DNA from 2 places in the Bacillus sp. 41-22 genome. Region 2 is predicted to be linked to the other one. Evidence: a T-box and tRNA genes for the amino acid it is inferred to sense, from the RefSeq annotation. Region 2 holds a T-box; the other holds one or more tRNA genes.

Region 1 (10,154 bases), 940 kb from region 2:
GTTAAAGTTGCTGACATGAAAAGCATACACGCCAATAGTAATGAGATTCCTTTTAAAAACCAATGATTCTCCATTAACTTATCCATGACGCTTTCTCCTCCAATTCCATAAAGACGAAGAAGTCGTTTTTTCGTTCCCACTAAATTCTGCTAACAACATGTCCTTCAGCTGTTCTGTCTTCAAATCACGATGTAACTTACCGTTTTTCGTTAAAGAAATTTGGCCTGTTTCTTCCGACACAACTACTGTAATACTATCAGTGACTTCACTAACTCCCATTGCAGCGCGATGCCTAGTTCCTAACTCCTTAGAAATAAATGGGCTTTCTGATAACGGAAGGTAACATGCTGCTGCTTTAATTGTACTTCCCTGCATAATTACTGCTCCATCATGAAGAGGGGTATTAGGGATAAAAATATTAATGAGTAATTCCGATGATACATTTGCATTTAGCGGAATACCCGTTTCTACATAATCATCCATCCCAGTCTCTTTTGACAAAGTAATTAGTGCACCAATTCTACGTTTTCCCATATATTCCGTTGCTTTAGCTATCGCTGTTGCAACAATTTCAGGTTCATCTTCCCCCTGATTTCCCACACGCGAAAATAAGCTACCCCGTCCTAGCTGCTCAAGTGCTCTTCTCAATTCTGGCTGGAAGATAATAATAACGGCTAAAAATCCCCACGTTAATACTTGTTCCGTTAGCCAATATAGCGTATGCAATTCAAGTAAAATACTAATCATCCGGACGACAATAATAACTGTAATACCTTTTAAAAGTTGCACAGCCTTCGTGCCCCGAATTATAAGAATTAGCTTATATATAATAAACCATACAACAGCAATATCTAATGCCGTACTAAGATATTTCAAAATGGTCGTATCTTCAAAAGGCATGCTAACCCTTCCTCCTACTTACGAGCAATTCTATCCATATATTGAAATATTATTTTATGCTCTATCTGTATGTATTTCCAACAACTAGTTAATTATACCATACATGAACCAAACGACAATTACAAACGCCCCCCTTTAGCTTAAATTGGTAAGATGTCAAACTTTCTTATCCTACAGTATAATATAAGTCATTATTATACGCCTATTTTCAAATAAAAAAAGCAACTTCTCAGTTGCTTTTCTTACATTTATTTTAGTTTTTCACCGAACAAAGAACCCATTAAAGCAACCGCTGTTGTTGCTGTTCTGTTTCTCTCATCTAAAATCGTATTTACTTCAACAAATTCAGCAGATGTAACAATATCAGCTTCTGCTAACATCTCCATCGCTAAGTGGCTTTCACGATAAGATAGACCACCAATTACAGGTGTTCCAACTCCTGGTGCGTCATGAGGATCAAGCCCATCTAAATCTAATGATAAATGAACACCGTCAGTATGAGATAAATACGCAATTGTTTCTTCCATAACAGCCGTCATACCCATACGATCAATTTCATGCATTGAGAATACTTTAATGCCTTCTTCACGAATAAAGTCCTTTTCTCCTTCATCTAATGCACGTGCACCTATAATTACAACGTTCTCTTTTTTTACTTTCGGGTATGCCCCGTATAAATCTACAAGTGAAGAATGTCCATAACCTAAACTTGCAGCAAGTGACATACCGTGAATATTTCCAGATGGTGATGTTTCTTCTGTATTTAAATCACCGTGTGCATCATACCAAATAACACCTAAATTTTTATAATGTTTCGCCACACCAGCTAGCGTACCGATAGCAATACTATGATCACCGCCTAATACAAGTGGAAAACGACCTTCTTCTATAATATGATCAACCTTAGTCGCTAGTTCATTACATACAGTTGCAACTTGAGTAAGGTTTCGTAACTTTGTATTTTCATCTACTTCTTTTTCTCTCTCTATACATATATCTCCCATATCTTTTACGTCATATCCAATTTGTTCAATTCTTTCAACTACCCCTGCATAACGGATTGCGCTTGGTCCCATATCAACCCCGCGACGCATCTGTCCTAAATCCATTGGAACTCCAATAACTGAGATTTCTTTTTTCATAGATAGTATCCCCCTTTTATGCCTTCACTAAATATTTTAAATCTTTTATATAGTCTGACTCAACTCGACATTTTTCTGCATGGATATACATTTTATTCACTTATATTTACGTTGGACTCCCGATTTTTAAACTATTCTATGTATAAAGTTAACTTAATGAACCAACTAACTTTTCTATCAGCTAATATTTTTATCCGTGCCTTTCTCCATCAATACCTAGAATTACACAAAACATCCTCAAATAACTGAATTTAAAAAACACTTCTACACTTAGAAGCGTTTTTCTGATGCTAGTTTCCACACTGCTGCAATATTTCTCGCTGTCATTTCTATATTCTCTTCTGCCCTTTTATATGCCTCTTCTAATGTCATTGGACTTGCTGTAATACTAAATACTGCATCAATTCCCTTTTCATAAACAATTGTATAGTTCGGAGATACAGATCCACCAATAGCAATTACAGGAATATGACGGCATTTCGCCCGCTTCGCGACACCAACAGGAGCTTTTCCATAAGCTGTTTGTTCATCTATCCTTCCCTCACCAGTTACAATAAGATCGGCACCCTCTATACACTTATCAAAATTTGTATAATCTAATACAATTTCAATCCCTTTTCTTAGCTGTCCCTTTAGTACTGCAACGACAGCGGCTCCCATTCCTCCAGCTGCCCCTGCACCAGGTATTAGGGACACATCAAAAGATACGTACTGTTTAAGTATATTAGCATAATGTTTTAAATTCCCGTCTAGCTCTTTCATCATCTCTACATTCGCACCCTTTTGTCTCCCAAATACAAAAGACGCTCCCTTTGGTCCAACTAATGGATTGTCGACATCACATGCTGCTTCTAGCTTTATATCCTTCAAACGTGTATCCATACGAGAAAGGTTAAGAGCAGTAATCAAATGTAATGTTCCTCCAGAGGGCTCAATTACTTCACCTTTCCTATTAATAAACTCTACGCCTAAAGCAGACAACATACCTGCCCCACCATCATTTGTAGCACTTCCTCCAAGCCCTAAAATAATGTGTTTAGCTCCTTGATCTAATGCATGTAATATCAGTTCACCTGTCCCTTTTGTCGTTGTAATAAGTGGGTTTCTCTTTTCAATTGGAACGTGTTGTAATCCTGATGCTGCCGCCATTTCAATAAATGCTGTCTCCTTATCCTTAGACATTCCATAATAGGCTTGCACACTCCAAGCGGCCCTGTCACATTAAGTGATATAATGCCCCCCATTGTAGCACCAACAAGAGATTCGACCGTTCCTTCACCTCCATCTCCAATTGGTACTTTAACGTACTCTGCTTTAGGAAAAACTGCTGCAAAACCCCTTTCAATAGCTTCACATACCTCTATAGCTTTCAGGCTTTCTTTATATGAATCCGATGCAATGACAACTTTCATAATTATCCCCCCTTATTCAATCCCTTTTTTTCATTTTAAACGATATACGGAAAAGTTTCCTTTTTGAGTGGAATTTAAACACAAAAAAAGCTTACATCATTTGATGTAAGCTTTTCCTATTTATATGGAGCCTAGCGGGATCGAACCGCTGACCTCCTGCGTGCAAGGCAGGCGCTCTCCCAGCTGAGCTAAGGCCCCTTAGTAATTAAGCGGAAGACGGGATTCGAACCCGCGACCCCAACCTTGGCAAGGTTGTATTCTACCACTGAACTACTTCCGCGAAAATGGTGAGCCATGAAGGATTCGAACCTTCGACCCTCTGATTAAAAGTCAGATGCTCTACCAACTGAGCTAATGGCTCGTAAATGGCTGGGCTAGCTGGATTCGAACCAGCGCATGACGGAGTCAAAGTCCGTTGCCTTACCGCTTGGCTATAGCCCATTAATATTTACTAGTATGGTTATCTTTTCAAAAAAATAAACCCTCTCAGGTTATTTTAAAGAAAATGGTGGAGGGGGGCAGATTCGAACTGCCGAACCCAAAGGAGCGGATTTACAGTCCGCCGCGTTTAGCCACTTCGCTACCCCTCCGACATTTAAAAATATATGGTGGAGGATGACGGGATCGAACCGCCGACCCCCTGCTTGTAAGGCAGGTGCTCTCCCAGCTGAGCTAATCCTCCAAAAGTGGTGACCCGTACGGGATTCGAACCCGTGTTACCGCCGTGAAAGGGCGGTGTCTTAACCACTTGACCAACGGGCCAAAAAAAAACAAAACTTTTCCCAAGCTTCCAACCGGGCTTGAACCGGTGACCTCTTCCTTACCATGGAAGTACTCTACCAGCTGAGCTATGGAAGCATAATGGCTCCGCAGGTAGGAATCGAACCTACGACCGATCGGTTAACAGCCGATAGCTCTACCGCTGAGCTACTGCGGAATAATATAAGCCTGGCAACGTCCTACTCTCACAGGGACAAGGTCCCAACTACCATCGGCGCTAGAGAGCTTAACTTCCGTGTTCGGTATGGGAACGGGTGTGACCTCTCTGCCATCATTACCAGACTTTTAACATTATACACATTCTTTTGAGAATGTCAAAAGGAATTTTAAATATATATTCCTTCAAAACTAGATAACATTAGCTTCATATTATATGGTTAAGTCCTCGATCTATTAGTATTCGTCAGCTCCACATGTCACCATGCTTCCACCTCGAACCTATCAACCTGATCATCTTTCAGGGATCTTACTAGCTTACGCTATGGGAAATCTCATCTTGAGGGGGGCTTCATGCTTAGATGCTTTCAGCACTTATCCCTTCCGCACATAGCTACCCAGCTATGCCCTTGGCAGAACAACTGGTACACCAGCGGTGCGTCCATCCCGGTCCTCTCGTACTAAGGACAGCTCCTCTCAAATTTCCTGCGCCCACGACGGATAGGGACCGAACTGTCTCACGACGTTCTGAACCCAGCTCGCGTACCGCTTTAATGGGCGAACAGCCCAACCCTTGGGACCGACTACAGCCCCAGGATGCGATGAGCCGACATCGAGGTGCCAAACCTCCCCGTCGATGTGGACTCTTGGGGGAGATAAGCCTGTTATCCCCGGGGTAGCTTTTATCCGTTGAGCGATGGCCCTTCCATGCGGAACCACCGGATCACTAAGCCCGACTTTCGTCCCTGCTCGACTTGTAGGTCTCGCAGTCAAGCTCCCTTATGCCTTTGCACTCTACGAATGATTTCCAACCATTCTGAGGGAACCTTTGGGCGCCTCCGTTACACTTTAGGAGGCGACCGCCCCAGTCAAACTGCCCACCTGACACTGTCTCCCGGGTCGATAAGACCCGTAGGTTAGAATTTCAATACAGTCAGGGCGGTATCCCACCAGCGCCTCCACCGAAGCTAGCGCTCCGGTTTCAATGGCTCCCGCCTATCCTGTACAAACTGTACCAAAATTCAATATCAGGCTACAGTAAAGCTCCACGGGGTCTTTCCGTCCTGTCGCGGGTAACCTGCATCTTCACAGGTACTATAATTTCACCGAGTCTCTGGTTGAGACAGTGCCCAAATCGTTACACCTTTCGTGCGGGTCGGAACTTACCCGACAAGGAATTTCGCTACCTTAGGACCGTTATAGTTACGGCCGCCGTTTACTGGGGCTTCAGTTCAGAGCTTCGCTTACGCTAACCCCTCTCCTTAACCTTCCAGCACCGGGCAGGTGTCAGCCCCTATACTTCGCCTTACGGCTTCGCAGAGACCTGTGTTTTTGCTAAACAGTCGCTTGGGCCTATTCACTGCGGCTTTCCGTTAAGAAAGCACCCCTTCTCCCGAAGTTACGGGGTCATTTTGCCGAGTTCCTTAACCAGAGTTCTCTCGCACACCTTAGGATTCTCTCCTCGCCTACCTGTGTCGGTTTGCGGTACAGGCACCTTTTATCTCGCTAGAAGCTTTTCTTGGCAGCGGGGAATCAAAGACTTCGCTCCATAAGGAGCTTCCCCATCACAGCTCAGCCTTCACGATAAGCGGATTTGCCTACTTATCAGCCTAACTGCTTGGACGTGCACAACCAATCGCACGCTTCTTCTATCCTTCTGCGTCCCTCCATTGCTCAAACGATAAAGAGGTGGTACAGGAATATCAACCTGTTGTCCATCGCCTACGCCTGTCGGCCTCGGCTTAGGTCCTGACTAACCCTGAGCGGACGAGCCTTCCTCAGGAAACCTTAGGCATTCGGTGGACGGGATTCTCACCCGTCTTTCGCTACTCATACCGGCATTCTCACTTCTAAGCGCTCCACCAGTCCTTCCGGTCTGACTTCACTGCACTTAGAACGCTCCCCTACCACTGATACCATTGGTATCAATTCGCAGCTTCGGTGGTGTATTTAGCCCCGGTACATTTTCGGCGCAGAGTCACTCGACTAGTGAGCTATTACGCACTCTTTAAATGGTGGCTGCTTCTGAGCCAACATCCTAGTTGTCTAAGCAACTCCACATCCTTTTCCACTTAATACACACTTTGGGACCTTAGCTGGCGATCTGGGCTGTTTCCCTCTTGACTACGGATCTTATCACTCGCAGTCTGACTCCTAAGGATAAGTCATTGGCATTCGGAGTTTGACTGAATTCGGTAATCCGATGAGGACCCCTAGTTCAATCAGTGCTCTACCTCCAAGACTCTTACACTTAAGGCTAGCCCTAAAGCTATTTCGGGGAGAACCAGCTATCTCCAGGTTCGATTGGAATTTCTCCGCTACCCACACCTCATCCCCGCACTTTTCAACGTGCGTGGGTTCGGGCCTCCATTCAGTGTTACCTGAACTTCACCCTGGACATGGGTAGATCACCTGGTTTCGGGTCTACGACCACGTACTAAACGCCCTATTCAGACTCGCTTTCGCTGCGGCTCCGCCTCTTCAGCTTAACCTTGCACGGGATCGTAACTCGCCGGTTCATTCTACAAAAGGCACGCCATCACCCATTAACGGGCTCTGACTATTTGTAGGCACACGGTTTCAGGATCTCTTTCACTCCCCTTCCGGGGTGCTTTTCACCTTTCCCTCACGGTACTGGTTCACTATCGATCACTAGGGAGTATTTAGCCTTGGGAGATGGTCCTCCCAGATTCCGACGGAATTTCACGTGTTCCGCCGTACTCAGGATACATTCAAGAGAGAACGAAGTTTCGACTACGGGGTTGTTACCCTCTGTGACGGACCTTTCCAGGTCGCTTCGTCTACCTCGTTCCTTTGTAACTCCGTATAGAATGTCCTACAACCCCAAGAGGCAAGCCTCTTGGTTTGGGCTAGATTCCGTTTCGCTCGCCGCTACTCAGGAAATCGCATTTGCTTTCTCTTCCTCCAGGTACTTAGATGTTTCAGTTCCCTGGGTCTGTCTTCCATACCCTATGTATTCAGGTAAGGATACCATACCATTACGTATAGTGGGTTTCCCCATTCGGAAATCTTCGGATCAAAGCTTACTTACAGCTCCCCGAAGCATATCGGCGTTAGTCCCGTCCTTCATCGACTCCTAGTGTCAAGGCATCCACCGTGCGCCCTTTCTAACTTAACCAAACTAAAATTAAAAAAATATGAGCTACACTGTTATCTAGTTTTCAAAGAACATACATTTAAACTTGAGAGATAGTTCTCTCAAAACTGAACGAAACAAAACAAGTCAACGTTTATTGATGAACTGCGTTCATCAATTCTCCATAGAAAGGAGGTGATCCAGCCGCACCTTCCGATACGGCTACCTTGTTACGACTTCACCCCAATCATCTGTCCCACCTTAGGCGGCTGGCTCCATAAAGGTTACCCCACCGACTTCGGGTGTTACAAACTCTCGTGGTGTGACGGGCGGTGTGTACAAGGCCCGGGAACGTATTCACCGCGGCATGCTGATCCGCGATTACTAGCGATTCCAGCTTCATGTAGGCGAGTTGCAGCCTACAATCCGAACTGAGAACGGTTTTATGAGATTAGCTCCACCTCGCGGTCTTGCAGCTCTTTGTACCGTCCATTGTAGCACGTGTGTAGCCCAGGTCATAAGGGGCATGATGATTTGACGTCATCCCCACCTTCCTCCGGTTTGTCACCGGCAGTCACCTTAGAGTGCCCAACTTAATGATGGCAACTAAGATCAAGGGTTGCGCTCGTTGCGGGACTTAACCCAACATCTCACGACACGAGCTGACGACAACCATGCACCACCTGTCACTCTGCTCCCGAAGGAGAAGCTCTATCTCTAGAGTTTTCAGAGGATGTCAAGACCTGGTAAGGTTCTTCGCGTTGCTTCGAATTAAACCACATGCTCCACCGCTTGTGCGGGCCCCCGTCAATTCCTTTGAGTTTCAGCCTTGCGGCCGTACTCCCCAGGCGGAGTGCTTAATGCGTTAACTTCAGCACTAAAGGGCGGAAACCCTCTAACACTTAGCACTCATCGTTTACGGCGTGGACTACCAGGGTATCTAATCCTGTTTGCTCCCCACGCTTTCGCGCCTCAGTGTCAGTTACAGACCAGAAAGTCGCCTTCGCCACTGGTGTTCCTCCATATCTCTACGCATTTCACCGCTACACATGGAATTCCACTTTCCTCTTCTGCACTCAAGTCTCCCAGTTTCCAATGACCCTCCACGGTTGAGCCGTGGGCTTTCACATCAGACTTAAGAAACCACCTGCGCGCGCTTTACGCCCAATAATTCCGGATAACGCTTGCCACCTACGTATTACCGCGGCTGCTGGCACGTAGTTAGCCGTGGCTTTCTGGTTAGGTACCGTCAAGGTGCCAGCTTATTCAACTAGCACTTGTTCTTCCCTAACAACAGAGTTTTACGACCCGAAAGCCTTCATCACTCACGCGGCGTTGCTCCGTCAGACTTTCGTCCATTGCGGAAGATTCCCTACTGCTGCCTCCCGTAGGAGTCTGGGCCGTGTCTCAGTCCCAGTGTGGCCGATCACCCTCTCAGGTCGGCTACGCATCGTCGCCTTGGTGAGCCGTTACCTCACCAACTAGCTAATGCGACGCGGGTCCATCCATAAGTGACAGCCGAAGCCGCCTTTCAATTTCGAACTATGCAGTTCAAAATATTATCCGGTATTAGCCCCGGTTTCCCGGAGTTATCCCAGTCTTATGGGTAGGTTACCCACGTGTTACTCACCCGTCCGCCGCTAACTTCATAAGAGCAAGCTCTTAATCCATTCGCTCGACTTGCATGTATTAGGCACGCCGCCAGCGTTCATCCTGAGCCAGGATCAAACTCTCCAATAAAGTTAGTTTGTCTAGCATCTAAAAATAAAAATTGACGTTCACGTTGTTTGTTTCGTTCAGTTTTCAAAGAACTACTTAGTCGCTCATTTGCGACTTCCTTATGTTAACATCTTCATTTTTCGATGTCAACTAAGTTTTTTAATTTCTTTTTTGTCGTTTTCTGCGTTTCTGCATCAGCGACGTTTATTAATTTATCATATCCTTACTCTTAGCGTCAACACTTTTTAATAAAAAAATCTTTTTCTTACATAACGAATACATTCTTCCCTATTAGCAACTCTCCGAAATAAACAAAAAATGATTTTATACCTTTCTTCCATCGCCTTTTTTACAACGCTATGTATACGCTCATCTTCAAAATCAAATAAAAGTTCCTCTAACTCTCTCTTCAGTATGTATTCAATTTCTTTTTTCTCTTCCTTCGTCAACATAATCCCAAGCAAATTATCACCCCAATAACTCCTTACGTGTACCGATAAACGCCCACTCATTTTCAATTATCAATACTGTATCATCAAAAAACAAAATTCTATCACTCATTATATCCACCACTTACGATATTAATCCCTTGTTCTCTTTTTTTAATTTAAAGCATATATGTAACTGAAAAGGATTGGACAAAGGGGCGTAATATTATGTTTTTCTTTTTTATTACGAGTAAAAGAACATTTAAACACATTAGCTTAATAATCGTACTTTCCTTATTTACAGCATGGCTACTCTTTTTAAAAACATATTCACATGAATCTGCTTTTTCAACTGCTACTGGCCCTAAAGTGATTTACAAAGGGGACACTGCAAAAAAACAAGTTGCATTCACGTTTGACATTAGTTGGGGGGACAAAAAAGCTATTCCAATCCTTAATACACTCAAAGAAAGAGAAATTAAGAATGCAACCTTCTTTCTCTCTGCTGCATGGGCTGAAA
Region 2 (10,154 bases):
TTCTTCTAAAAAAGGATAATGGTTACTCTCCTCAAATATCACAAAGATAGAATTACGTATACCCTCATGCATCTCGATAGAATATTGGATCGGGCACTGTACATCATATCTTCCGCATATAATAAGGGTCTTTGTTTGGATGGAAGGTAAATTCTCTCTTAAATCAAATGACGGATATTCATTGGCGAAAGTGTTCATCCGGCTAGCGGACATAGTTTTTTTGATTGGTTTACAAAAATAAAATTTGTAGTTTTCGGGTTTATACAATGATAATTTTGTTCTCTTAGTAGATAGTTCTTTCCGTTCTTCACTTGTAAGGTGAGGGCTTTTTAAAGTTTCGATGAGTTGTTGCATATAATGAAACTGAGGATGTGCTGGGTAATAAATGCAAAATAGTGTTTCGGTATAGTTACTTGCTGCGGCTCCAACGATGACTAATGATTGTAAGGAATTTGGATATGTAATCGCATATAAAAGTCCAAGCATACCGCCTGTTGAGTGGCCAGCGAAATGCCATGTTGGGAGTTGTAAAGCTTCTCGTATTGCTTCTAAGTCGTGAACGGTTTCAATCATACTTAATTCTTTTTCTGAATTGGCTTTTGCTGAGTTACCAGCGTTTCGTAAATTAATGAGCAATACACGATGCGTAGCAGTGAAAACATCCGCAAAGTAATCGCCAGTGTCATTAAATTGTGAATAGTGATGTGTAATACAAAGCGGTTCGCCATTTCCTTTTGTAAAGAGTTCGAATGTGCCGCGTTTCGTGTTGATTATTTGTTGTTTCCACATAGTGTCACTACCTTTTCTCATTAGAGTTGGGGTTAGTTCATTAATAAATAAAAAATATATCATCGATTCGACACGGAATATCGATTTAACGACAAAACACAACAATAGTAGCAAACAAACTATAAAAGAAAGGAGACTGTTCAAAAAGCGAGCCTCCTCTCTGTTTAATATAAAGATTTTGTCATATTATTCCGAATAATTTCAAGGGATTTCGCTACAGTTAATGCATTTTTTTCTTCGATTTCTGGTTTTCTAGGGATAGGTTGATACATGTTGTCTGGATCTTCCCATGTAAGGGGAAGGTCGGTTTCTGCTTGTCCTTTCCAAGCGTCAATCCATTCTGGAGGGAGATAACCTGAGATGTTTTGGATGTTGTTCATTTCGAGCCAAATGAGTGCCCAAGCTCTTGGTACGACGCGCCAGTGATCATAGCCACCGCCGCCGACAGCAATCCAGCGACCGTCGCAATATTCATTAGCGATTTCACGAGCGAGCTTCGGTATTTCACGGTAAATGTTCATCGTTGCGCAAAGGTGTGTAAGTGGATCGTAATAATGTGCATCAGCACCATTTTGCGTTAAAATAATATCCGGTTTAAAGTATGCTGCCACTTCTTTTACAACTGTTCGATATGAATCTAAAAATGATTCGTCTTCTGTAAAAGCGTCGAGTGGAACGTTAAAAGAATAATTATATCCATTTCCTTGTCCACGTTCATTTACTGCGCCAGTTCCAGGAAATAAATAACGCCCAGTTTCGTGTAATGAAATGGTGCATACGTTAGGATCGTCGTAAAAAGACCATTGTACCCCGTCACCGTGATGAGCATCTGTATCAATATATAAAACGCGTAAACCGTATTTCTTCTGAATATATTTCATTGCGATAGAGCTATCGTTATAAATACAAAAGCCAGATGCTTTCCCGCGAAAGCCATGATGTAAGCCGCCGCCTAAATTAAGCGCATGCTTTACTTTTCCGGAAAGAACAGCATCGACAGCTGTTAATGTTCCGCCAACGAGTAATGCACTTGCTTCATGCATATTTGGAAACATTGGTGTATCTTCTGTTCCAAGCCCATATGTCATCGCAATTGATTTTTCTAGCTTTCCTTCTCCAGCAAGTTTTACCGCATTTATGTACTCCTCTGTATGAATGAATGCAATTTCCTCATCTGTAGCCATTCTTGGCGAGATGACTTGAGAAGGGGAGATAAAACCACTCTTTTGTAATAAGTCATACGTAAGTGTGACGCGTAGTTGGTTAAAAGGATGATCAGGGCTAAAAGAATAGCCCCGAAAGTCATCCGAATAAATGAAGGCGCTGCTCATGCTTGCATCCCCATTATGTTTGGCCATAATACGCGGTAGCCCTCTGCTTCGAGTGCATCGATCACTTTTAGAGGATTCATCGTTTGAATGCGGAAAACGAGTACTTTATCATTCTCATCTTTTGCTGGATAGACGAGAACGCTCACAATATTTATTTGTAAATCACTAAAAATAGCAACGACTTTTCCAAGAATACCAGGTTCATTTTTCACTTGAATTTCAATTTGTGAACTTGGTTGATGAGCTCCTGTTAATTTTACTAACGTGTGCAGCACTGTAGATTCAGAAATGATACCTACGAGTTTTCCAGCTTTCGTAACAGGAAGACAGCCTATTTTATTTTCAAAAAATAAAGTCGCAATTTCCTCAACGAAATCGAGAGGGTGACAAGTCATAACAGGGTGTTTCATTATGAGTTCAAGCGGTTGCTTCAGCATATCGAGTGAAACTTGTTCATCTAAAATAGACGGACTTGCATCTCTTACATCTCGATCAGAAATAATGCCTACTACGTGATTATTTTGATCGACAATTGGAATGTGCCGAATACCTTTCGTACGTATCGTTCGGATTGCTGTTTCAATTGTATCGTTTGGATGTAGTGTTACTACATTTTGATTCATAATTTCTTCTACAATCATTCCAGTTGCCCCCTTTATTAATACATAAAACGATTGTGAAAACGTAGACGATCAAATGCTTGAATGGAATCCGTATCGACGCGTTTACCGATGCGAACCATTAAACAGTTAGCCGGGTGTGAACAAATTTCAGGATCGTCTGTAGCCATCCATTGTAAACCACCAGCATTCATCATTTTTTCCATTACTTTTCGGTATTCCCAAACATTTAAGCCTGTTTGTTTTAAATCCCAGTGCCAATAATATTCAGTCGTTAATATAATGTAATCTTCCATATGATCGTCCATCATTGAAACTTCTAATAAATTTTTTCCGACAGAGCAACCACGAAAGGCTGGGACAACTTCAATCGCCCCGAGTTCAATTAAGTTTTCAATCTTTCCTTCTGACCATCGCTCGAGCGGATCAGGATATAAGTATGTAACATATCCAACGATCGTTTGGTCATGTCTAGCAATAATGAGACGAGCTTCTGGTAATTTAGAAATTTCGACAATTGCTTTATATTGCTGCTCGGCAGGACGAAACGCAATTAAGTCTGGATGAAATTCATACATTTCAAGATTATGTGTAGAGACAGGACCTTCAATAATTAAAGTGCCTTTCGCTGTTTTTAAGTTTCTGGCATTATATATTTTTTTATGAATCAATTTATTGCTCACCACCTTGAGGGTTTGTGAATCTATTAATATCGTACTTTATAATATATGCGATGTGAATCGAATTTTGTCATTAAAAATTTGTCTAAAAATCAACAAAAATACTGAAAATTTTAAATAATGTCATTATAATAGATAATAGAATACATAGGAGGGGGATGTAAAGTATGAAAGTGGAAACGCTTCCTGTCATTAAAGGAGAAAATAATTTGCCGAATTATGAAGAGGCATACGCGAATTTTAACTGGGAAGAGGTTAATAAAAATTTTACTTGGAATGAAACAGGACGAGTAAATATGGCGTATGAGGCAATTGATAAGCATGCGAAATCAGATCGAAAGAATAAAGTAGCACTTTATTATCAAGATGGATCGCGAAAAGAGAAATATACGTTTAAGGAAATGAAGGATTTTTCTAATAAAGCAGGAAATGTCCTGAAAAACTATGGCGATGTTGAGAAAGGCGATCGCGTTTTTATTTTTATGCCGCGTTCCCCAGAATTATATTTCGCACTTTTAGGTGCAGTGAAATTAGGGGCAATTGTTGGACCATTATTTGAAGCATTTATGGAAGGCGCAGTTCGCGATCGTTTAGAAGATAGCGAAGCTAAGGTGCTAATTACAACTCCTGAATTGTTAGAGCGCATACCATTAAATGATTTACCTGCTTTAAAAACAGTCTTCCTTGTTGGAGACAATGCAGAAGAAGGCGGTAAAACTGTAGCGTTCAATCCTTTATTTGAACAAGCTTCAAAAGAATTACATATCGAGTGGTTAGGCCGTGAAGACGGTTTAATTCTACATTACACATCTGGTTCTACTGGTAAGCCAAAAGGTGTCCTTCATGCGCAAAACGCAATGGTTCAGCACTATCAAACAGCGAAATGGGTATTAGATTTAAAAGAAGATGATGTATATTGGTGTACAGCTGACCCAGGCTGGGTAACTGGAACAGCTTACGGTATTTTTGCACCGTGGTTAGTGGGAGCGTCAAATGTTATTTTAGGCGGGAGATTTAGTCCGGAAGCGTGGTATGAAGCGTTACAAGATTACGGTGTAACAGTTTGGTATAGTGCACCGACAGCGTTCCGTATGTTAATGGGAGCTGGACAAGACGCAATTAAAAAATATGATTTATCACAAGTGCGTCACGTATTAAGTGTTGGTGAGCCATTAAATCCAGAAGTAATTCGCTGGGGTATGAGCGCATTTGGACTTCGTATTCATGATACGTGGTGGATGACAGAAACAGGCGGACAAGTTATTTGTAACTATCCTTGTATGGAAATCCGTCCAGGCTCAATGGGGAAACCAATTCCGGGTGTGAAAGCAGCGATTGTTGATAATGAAGGAAATGAAGTGCCTCCATACACAATGGGGAACTTAGCGATTGGTAAAGGTTGGCCAGCTATGATGCGTGGAATCTGGAATAACCCACAAAAATATGATTCTTACTTCATGCCGGGAGATTGGTACGTATCAGGTGACTCAGCTTATATGGACGAAGATGGATACTTCTGGTTCCAAGGACGTATTGACGATGTAATTATGACATCAGGTGAGCGTGTTGGTCCGTTTGAAGTAGAAAGTAAATTAATCGAGCATGCTGCTGTAGCAGAAGCTGGTGTAATTGGTATTCCTGATCCAGTACGCGGGGAAATCATTAAAGCATTTATCGCGCTTCGCGTGGGATACGAACCATCTGAAGAATTAAAAGAAGAGATTCGTCAATTTGTAAAAAAAGGCCTAGCAGCTCATGCAGCGCCAAGACAAATTGAATTTAGAGATAAATTACCGAAAACGAGAAGTGGTAAAATTATGCGCCGTGTATTAAAAGCTTGGGAGCTAAACTTACCAACAGGTGACTTATCAACGATGGAAGATTAAGAAGGAAGGGTCTGAACAAGTAATATGTTCAGACCTTTCTTTTTTTTATGTTATGATGTAGTTGTTCAACTTATATATATGAGTTAGAGGGGATAGTATGATGAAAACAGAAAAAGAAAAGATGATACAAGGGGAAATGTACATACCGGCTGATCCAGTTTTAGTAAAGGACAGGGAGCAAGCTCGTATATTAACGAGAAAATTAAATGAAACACCAGAAGTAAAGCTAGAAGAACGTAGTGCAATCGTAAAAGAATTATTCGGAACGACTGGAGATAACATTCATCTTGAATCTTCTTTTAGATGTGATTACGGTTATAACATTCACGTTGGTGAAAACTTTTACGCAAACTTTGACTGTACGATTTTAGACGTATGCCCAGTTACAATCGGAGTGAACTGTATGTTAGCTCCAGGTGTTCACATTTATACAGCAACGCATCCGCTTGATCCAGTAGAGCGCATAAGCGGATCAGAGTACGGAAAACCAGTTACAATTGGCGATAACGTATGGATTGGCGGAAGAGCGATTATTAATCCGGGCGTAACAATTGGAGATAATGCTGTCATCGCATCTGGCGCTGTTGTAACGAAAGATGTGCCAGATAATGTAGTAGTTGGCGGGAATCCTGCGAGAATCATAAAAAAAATAAAATAATATTTGAACGAAGCGCCTTCCTCGTCTGTATACATTTATGAAAGAATAGATGAGGGAGGATTTTTATATGTCCAATAAATTGATGCTTACTTTTGCTTTAATTGGAATTATAGTTGTGTTTTCTTGTGGTATGTTATTACCTATACCAATTGGATTTAAAATTTCAATGATTACATTTGGGATTATTATGATTGTTATTTTTTCAATCCTTATTCCGTTTGATAAGAAGTATATTGTACGAAAAAATGGAAATAAAATTGATTTTACAAAAACAAAAATATATTTTCGTTGGAATGTATTTGATACAATTTCGGTCTGTCTTGCAGTGTATGCATGTATATGTGTGCTAGCGTTAAATATTTTAGTTTCAACCGGCCATACGATTCAAAACCCATATATTCAATTTTTTACGAATCAGTCACAAGCATGGGTCATTGTCGCAAGTGCATATTTAATTTCCCGTATTTCATTAACGTTAAAAGGAATAAAGGAGATCAAAAAAAATGGCGCAGATTGGGATTGAGGAGGAGCTCATGCTTGCGTACCAAAATGGAGATAAGCAAGCTGGAGAAAAACTATATGTTTTAATCAAACCAGCGCTATATACATTTTTGTATCGATTTAATCGTGATGAACAACTGAGTATAGATCTCGTTCAAGATACGTTTTTGACTCTAGAGCGTAAGAAACATATGTATGAAACCCGAAAAGGAAAAATTAAAACGTATTTATTTCAAATCGGTTACCGTCTTATGATTAATAAATTAAATAGAAGAAAAAAGTGGCGTTCGCTCTTACCGTTTTTAGTACCAATGCAAGAGGTAGAGTTTTCCCACGAAGACCGGCTTACGGTAAGAGAAGCAATTTTGAAAGTTCCTGAAGAACAGCGAGCGGTCCTGATTCTTTCTTATTATCATGATATGCAGCAAAAAGAAATTGCAGAGGTACTGGATATTCCTGTTGGAACAGTGAAGTCGAGACTTCATAACGGGATAAAGAAATTAAAACAATTGCTGGAGGTGGATGAAATTGAACGAAAATCCCTTTAAGAATGAATATAAATTAAAGCAGCATTTAGATAGCGATCATGTAGAAATACCGGATTTTCCAAAAACGGTAAGCCGCTTCGAGCGATTTCTTGGATTTCTTGCTTCTCCAGCGAAAGATCCTGTGGAAGCGACGATTGGGAATGATTTATCGGTTGTGTTTCATGTGTCGTTATTAGTTGGTGTTCCAGTTATTTCTCTTATTACGATATTCCTTGCGACTTTATAAAGGATTGGTAGGGAAAGAACTCATACCTCTATTTGACACGCCTATATAAATGATGGTATAAAGAAAAGTATATGAATAATTGAGCGTGGAAAGGGAGAAGTAGTGATCATTTCCCTGTTTTAGAGAGCTGATGGTCGGTGGAAATCAGCACATAGATGATCGCGAATTACGCCCCTAGAGCATCTTTTTTCGATTGAAGTGTATTCAAAAGGGAAAAGACGGTGCTAAGCCGTTATGTAAATAAGGTGGTAGGCTTTTTTTGCCTGCAACTAGGGTGGTAACGCGATAATCAAAATCGTCCCTTATTTAAGGGGCGATTTTTTTATGTTTTCAACCTTCACGCCAGTAATGAACTTAAAGGAGAGTATGTAGGATATGGGTATTTTACAAGATCTTGAATTTCGCGGTTTAATTAATCAGCAAACAGATGCTGAGGGACTTGAGCAATTATTAGAAAAAGAAAGCGTTAAATTATACTGTGGTTTCGACCCGACAGCGGATAGCTTACACATCGGTCATATGTTACCAGTATTAATGTTACGTCGTTTCCAATTAGCTGGTCACCAACCAATTGCACTTGTTGGCGGTGGTACTGGCATGATCGGTGACCCAAGTGGTAAAAAAGCAGAGCGTACATTAAATACGAAAGATACAGTTGCTTACTACACAGAAAGCATTAAAAACCAACTTTCAAACTTCTTAGAGTTTGAAAACGTGGACAACCCAGCAACAATGGCTAACAACTATGATTGGCTTGGTAACTTAGATGTAATTTCATTCTTACGCGATATCGGTAAAAACTTCGGTTTAAACTATATGTTAGCAAAAGATACAGTAGCATCTCGTTTAGATACTGGTATTTCATTCACTGAGTTTAGTTATATGATTTTACAATCATACGACTTCTTAAACTTATACCAAAACCATAATTGCCGTCTACAAATCGGTGGTAGTGACCAATGGGGTAACATTACAGCTGGTCTTGAATTAATCCGTAAATCAGAAGAAGATGCGAAAGCGTTCGGTTTAACAATTCCACTAGTTACAAAATCTGACGGTACGAAGTTTGGTAAAACAGAAGGCGGTGCAATTTGGTTAGACCCAGAGAAAACAACTCCTTACGAGTTCTACCAATTCTGGATTAACACAGATGACCGCGACGTTGTTAAATACTTAAAATACTTCACATTCTTATCTCATGAAGAAATTCTTGAGCTTGAAAAGCAAGTAACTGAAGCACCAGAAAAACGTGCAGCACAAAAATCATTAGGATCTGAAATGACAAAACTTGTTCATGGCGAAGAAGCGTTAGAGCAAGCAATTAAAATTTCAGCTGCATTATTCAGTGGCTCTGTAGCAGAACTTACTGCAAGCGAAATCGAGCAAGGATTCAAAGACGTACCATCTGTAGAACGTACTGCAGAAGATACAGTATTAATCGACTTACTTGTAGAAAGCAAAATTTCACCATCTAAACGTCAAGCACGTGAAGATGTAACGAACGGTGCAATCTACGTAAACGGTGAGCGTACACAAGCGTTAGACTACGTTGTAACAGAAAACGACCGCATCGAAGGTAAATTTACAATCATTCGCCGCGGTAAGAAGAAATATTTCTTAATTCGTTACTAATCAGAAACGAATTTAAAACAAATAGTACCCCGAATGGTAGGCTGAAAAGTCTATCGTTCGGGGTTTTTATGTATGCATTTAAATTGCCTCATGATTTCTTTTAAATAGAATATGAAGAATTAATACGAGCATGTAAAGTAAGCTAATTAGCATAACGACAAATGCCCCGGGATAAAATTTTGCCGCATATATAAAGAAATCGATTTGATAAATATCGTCATAATGTGAAACGTACCCTTTAAAATAATTCGTAAACTTAGCGCTATATTTCCATTCATCAGGATTATCTATTAAATTACTCCCTTGATACCAACTCATAAGTGCTGAAGTAATAAACAGCATAAATGCACTGCCTAACTGAACCATTTGGTTTATTGTCAAAAAAAACACCCCCATTTTATGGTTATTATAACGTGATAATTTGCCTTAATAAACTATTCTGTAGATAAAATATAGTTAGCAATCCTGTAACCTTTTTGTTGTAATCTCCTTTTCGAGTTCATACGGAAATCACATGTAAGCGATATGATAAACGTATAACAAATAGAAAGGAGTGGTAAAACAAAATGTCACTAGAAGCGCTCATTATTTTTTCTTTGCTAAATGCTGGTCAGCTTGCAGAGCATTCGAAGGTTGATGTACATAAAGAGCAGAAAGATGCTTATGTATATGTTCAAAAAGAGGAAAATAAATAATTTTAATATATAAATAAAAGCTACCAGAGAGAACGTTTTAGTTTCTTTGGTAGCTTTTTCTATTGAGATATAATTTGGAAGTAATGAAAAAAGGAGTAGTCTGAAAATGAAATGATTATATGTTTAAGGAAATAAGTATAACAGCATGTAATGAAGATGGATTATAAAATTTTGCACAATAAACGGAGCTAGTATTAAAGAGAATCCAATCGTTGGAATGAATAAAAGAGAAGTAAGGACGATTATCCATAACTCATGAAAAAACTTCCTTGAAGTATCTTACTATACATACGATATTTATATAAATAAAAAAAGCCCAGGACCCTTGATAAACAAGGTTCCTAAGGCTTTTAATAATACTCTTTGCAGAGTACCGAGATTAACGAGAGTAGAACTCTACGATTAATGCTTCGTTGATTTCAGCTGCTAACTCAGAACGCTCAGCGTGACGAGTGTAAGTAGCTTCTAACTTATCAGCATCGAAAGTTAAGTATTCTGGTACGAAGTTGTTAACTTCGATCGCTTCTTTAACAACAACAAGGCTGTTAGATTTTTCGCGAACGCTGATAGTTTGGTTAGGTTTAACGC

Evidence for each region. A T-box is a leader RNA that pairs with one kind of tRNA and senses whether it is charged. The one in region 2 lies ahead of tyrS (tyrosine--tRNA ligase), so its partner is inferred to be a tRNA-Tyr.
Region 1: it encodes a tRNA-Tyr, which carries the amino acid that the T-box ahead of tyrS (tyrosine--tRNA ligase) is inferred to sense. The anticodon was not compared.

The regions. Positions count from the first base shown of each region.
Region 1 is NZ_CP084035.1:150,097-160,250, reverse strand. Features, by position in the region: gene LCF45_RS00955 (CdaR family protein) at 1-86, opposite strand, end outside; gene cdaA (diadenylate cyclase CdaA) at 79-900, opposite strand; gene rocF (arginase) at 1,149-2,042, opposite strand; partial or broken gene LCF45_RS00940 (glycerate kinase) at 2,313-3,454, opposite strand; tRNA gene LCF45_RS00935 (tRNA-Ala) at 3,580-3,652, opposite strand; tRNA gene LCF45_RS00930 (tRNA-Gly) at 3,663-3,734, opposite strand; tRNA gene LCF45_RS00925 (tRNA-Lys) at 3,740-3,815, opposite strand; tRNA gene LCF45_RS00920 (tRNA-Gln) at 3,821-3,895, opposite strand; tRNA gene LCF45_RS00915 (tRNA-Tyr) at 3,961-4,044, opposite strand; tRNA gene LCF45_RS00910 (tRNA-Val) at 4,061-4,136, opposite strand; tRNA gene LCF45_RS00905 (tRNA-Glu) at 4,142-4,216, opposite strand; tRNA gene LCF45_RS00900 (tRNA-Thr) at 4,240-4,312, opposite strand; tRNA gene LCF45_RS00895 (tRNA-Asn) at 4,317-4,391, opposite strand; rRNA gene rrf (5S ribosomal RNA) at 4,401-4,516, opposite strand; rRNA gene LCF45_RS00885 (23S ribosomal RNA) at 4,608-7,529, opposite strand; rRNA gene LCF45_RS00880 (16S ribosomal RNA) at 7,676-9,227, opposite strand; gene LCF45_RS00875 (hypothetical protein) at 9,452-9,670, opposite strand; gene pdaB (polysaccharide deacetylase family sporulation protein PdaB) at 9,863-10,154, shown strand, end outside.
Region 2 is NZ_CP084035.1:4,474,987-4,485,140, reverse strand. Features, by position in the region: gene LCF45_RS22980 (alpha/beta fold hydrolase) at 1-810, opposite strand, end outside; gene acuC (acetoin utilization protein AcuC) at 954-2,120, opposite strand; gene LCF45_RS22970 (acetoin utilization AcuB family protein) at 2,117-2,761, opposite strand; gene acuA (acetoin utilization protein acetyltransferase AcuA) at 2,779-3,411, opposite strand; gene acsA (acetate--CoA ligase) at 3,588-5,306, shown strand; gene LCF45_RS22955 (maltose acetyltransferase domain-containing protein) at 5,407-5,964, shown strand; gene LCF45_RS22950 (hypothetical protein) at 6,032-6,487, shown strand; gene LCF45_RS22945 (RNA polymerase sigma factor) at 6,468-7,013, shown strand; gene LCF45_RS22940 (hypothetical protein) at 6,994-7,239, shown strand; T-box leader at 7,317-7,545, shown strand; gene tyrS (tyrosine--tRNA ligase) at 7,615-8,871, shown strand; gene LCF45_RS22930 (YjdJ family protein) at 8,950-9,252, opposite strand; gene LCF45_RS22925 (hypothetical protein) at 9,438-9,566, shown strand; gene rpsD (30S ribosomal protein S4) at 9,946-10,154, opposite strand, start outside.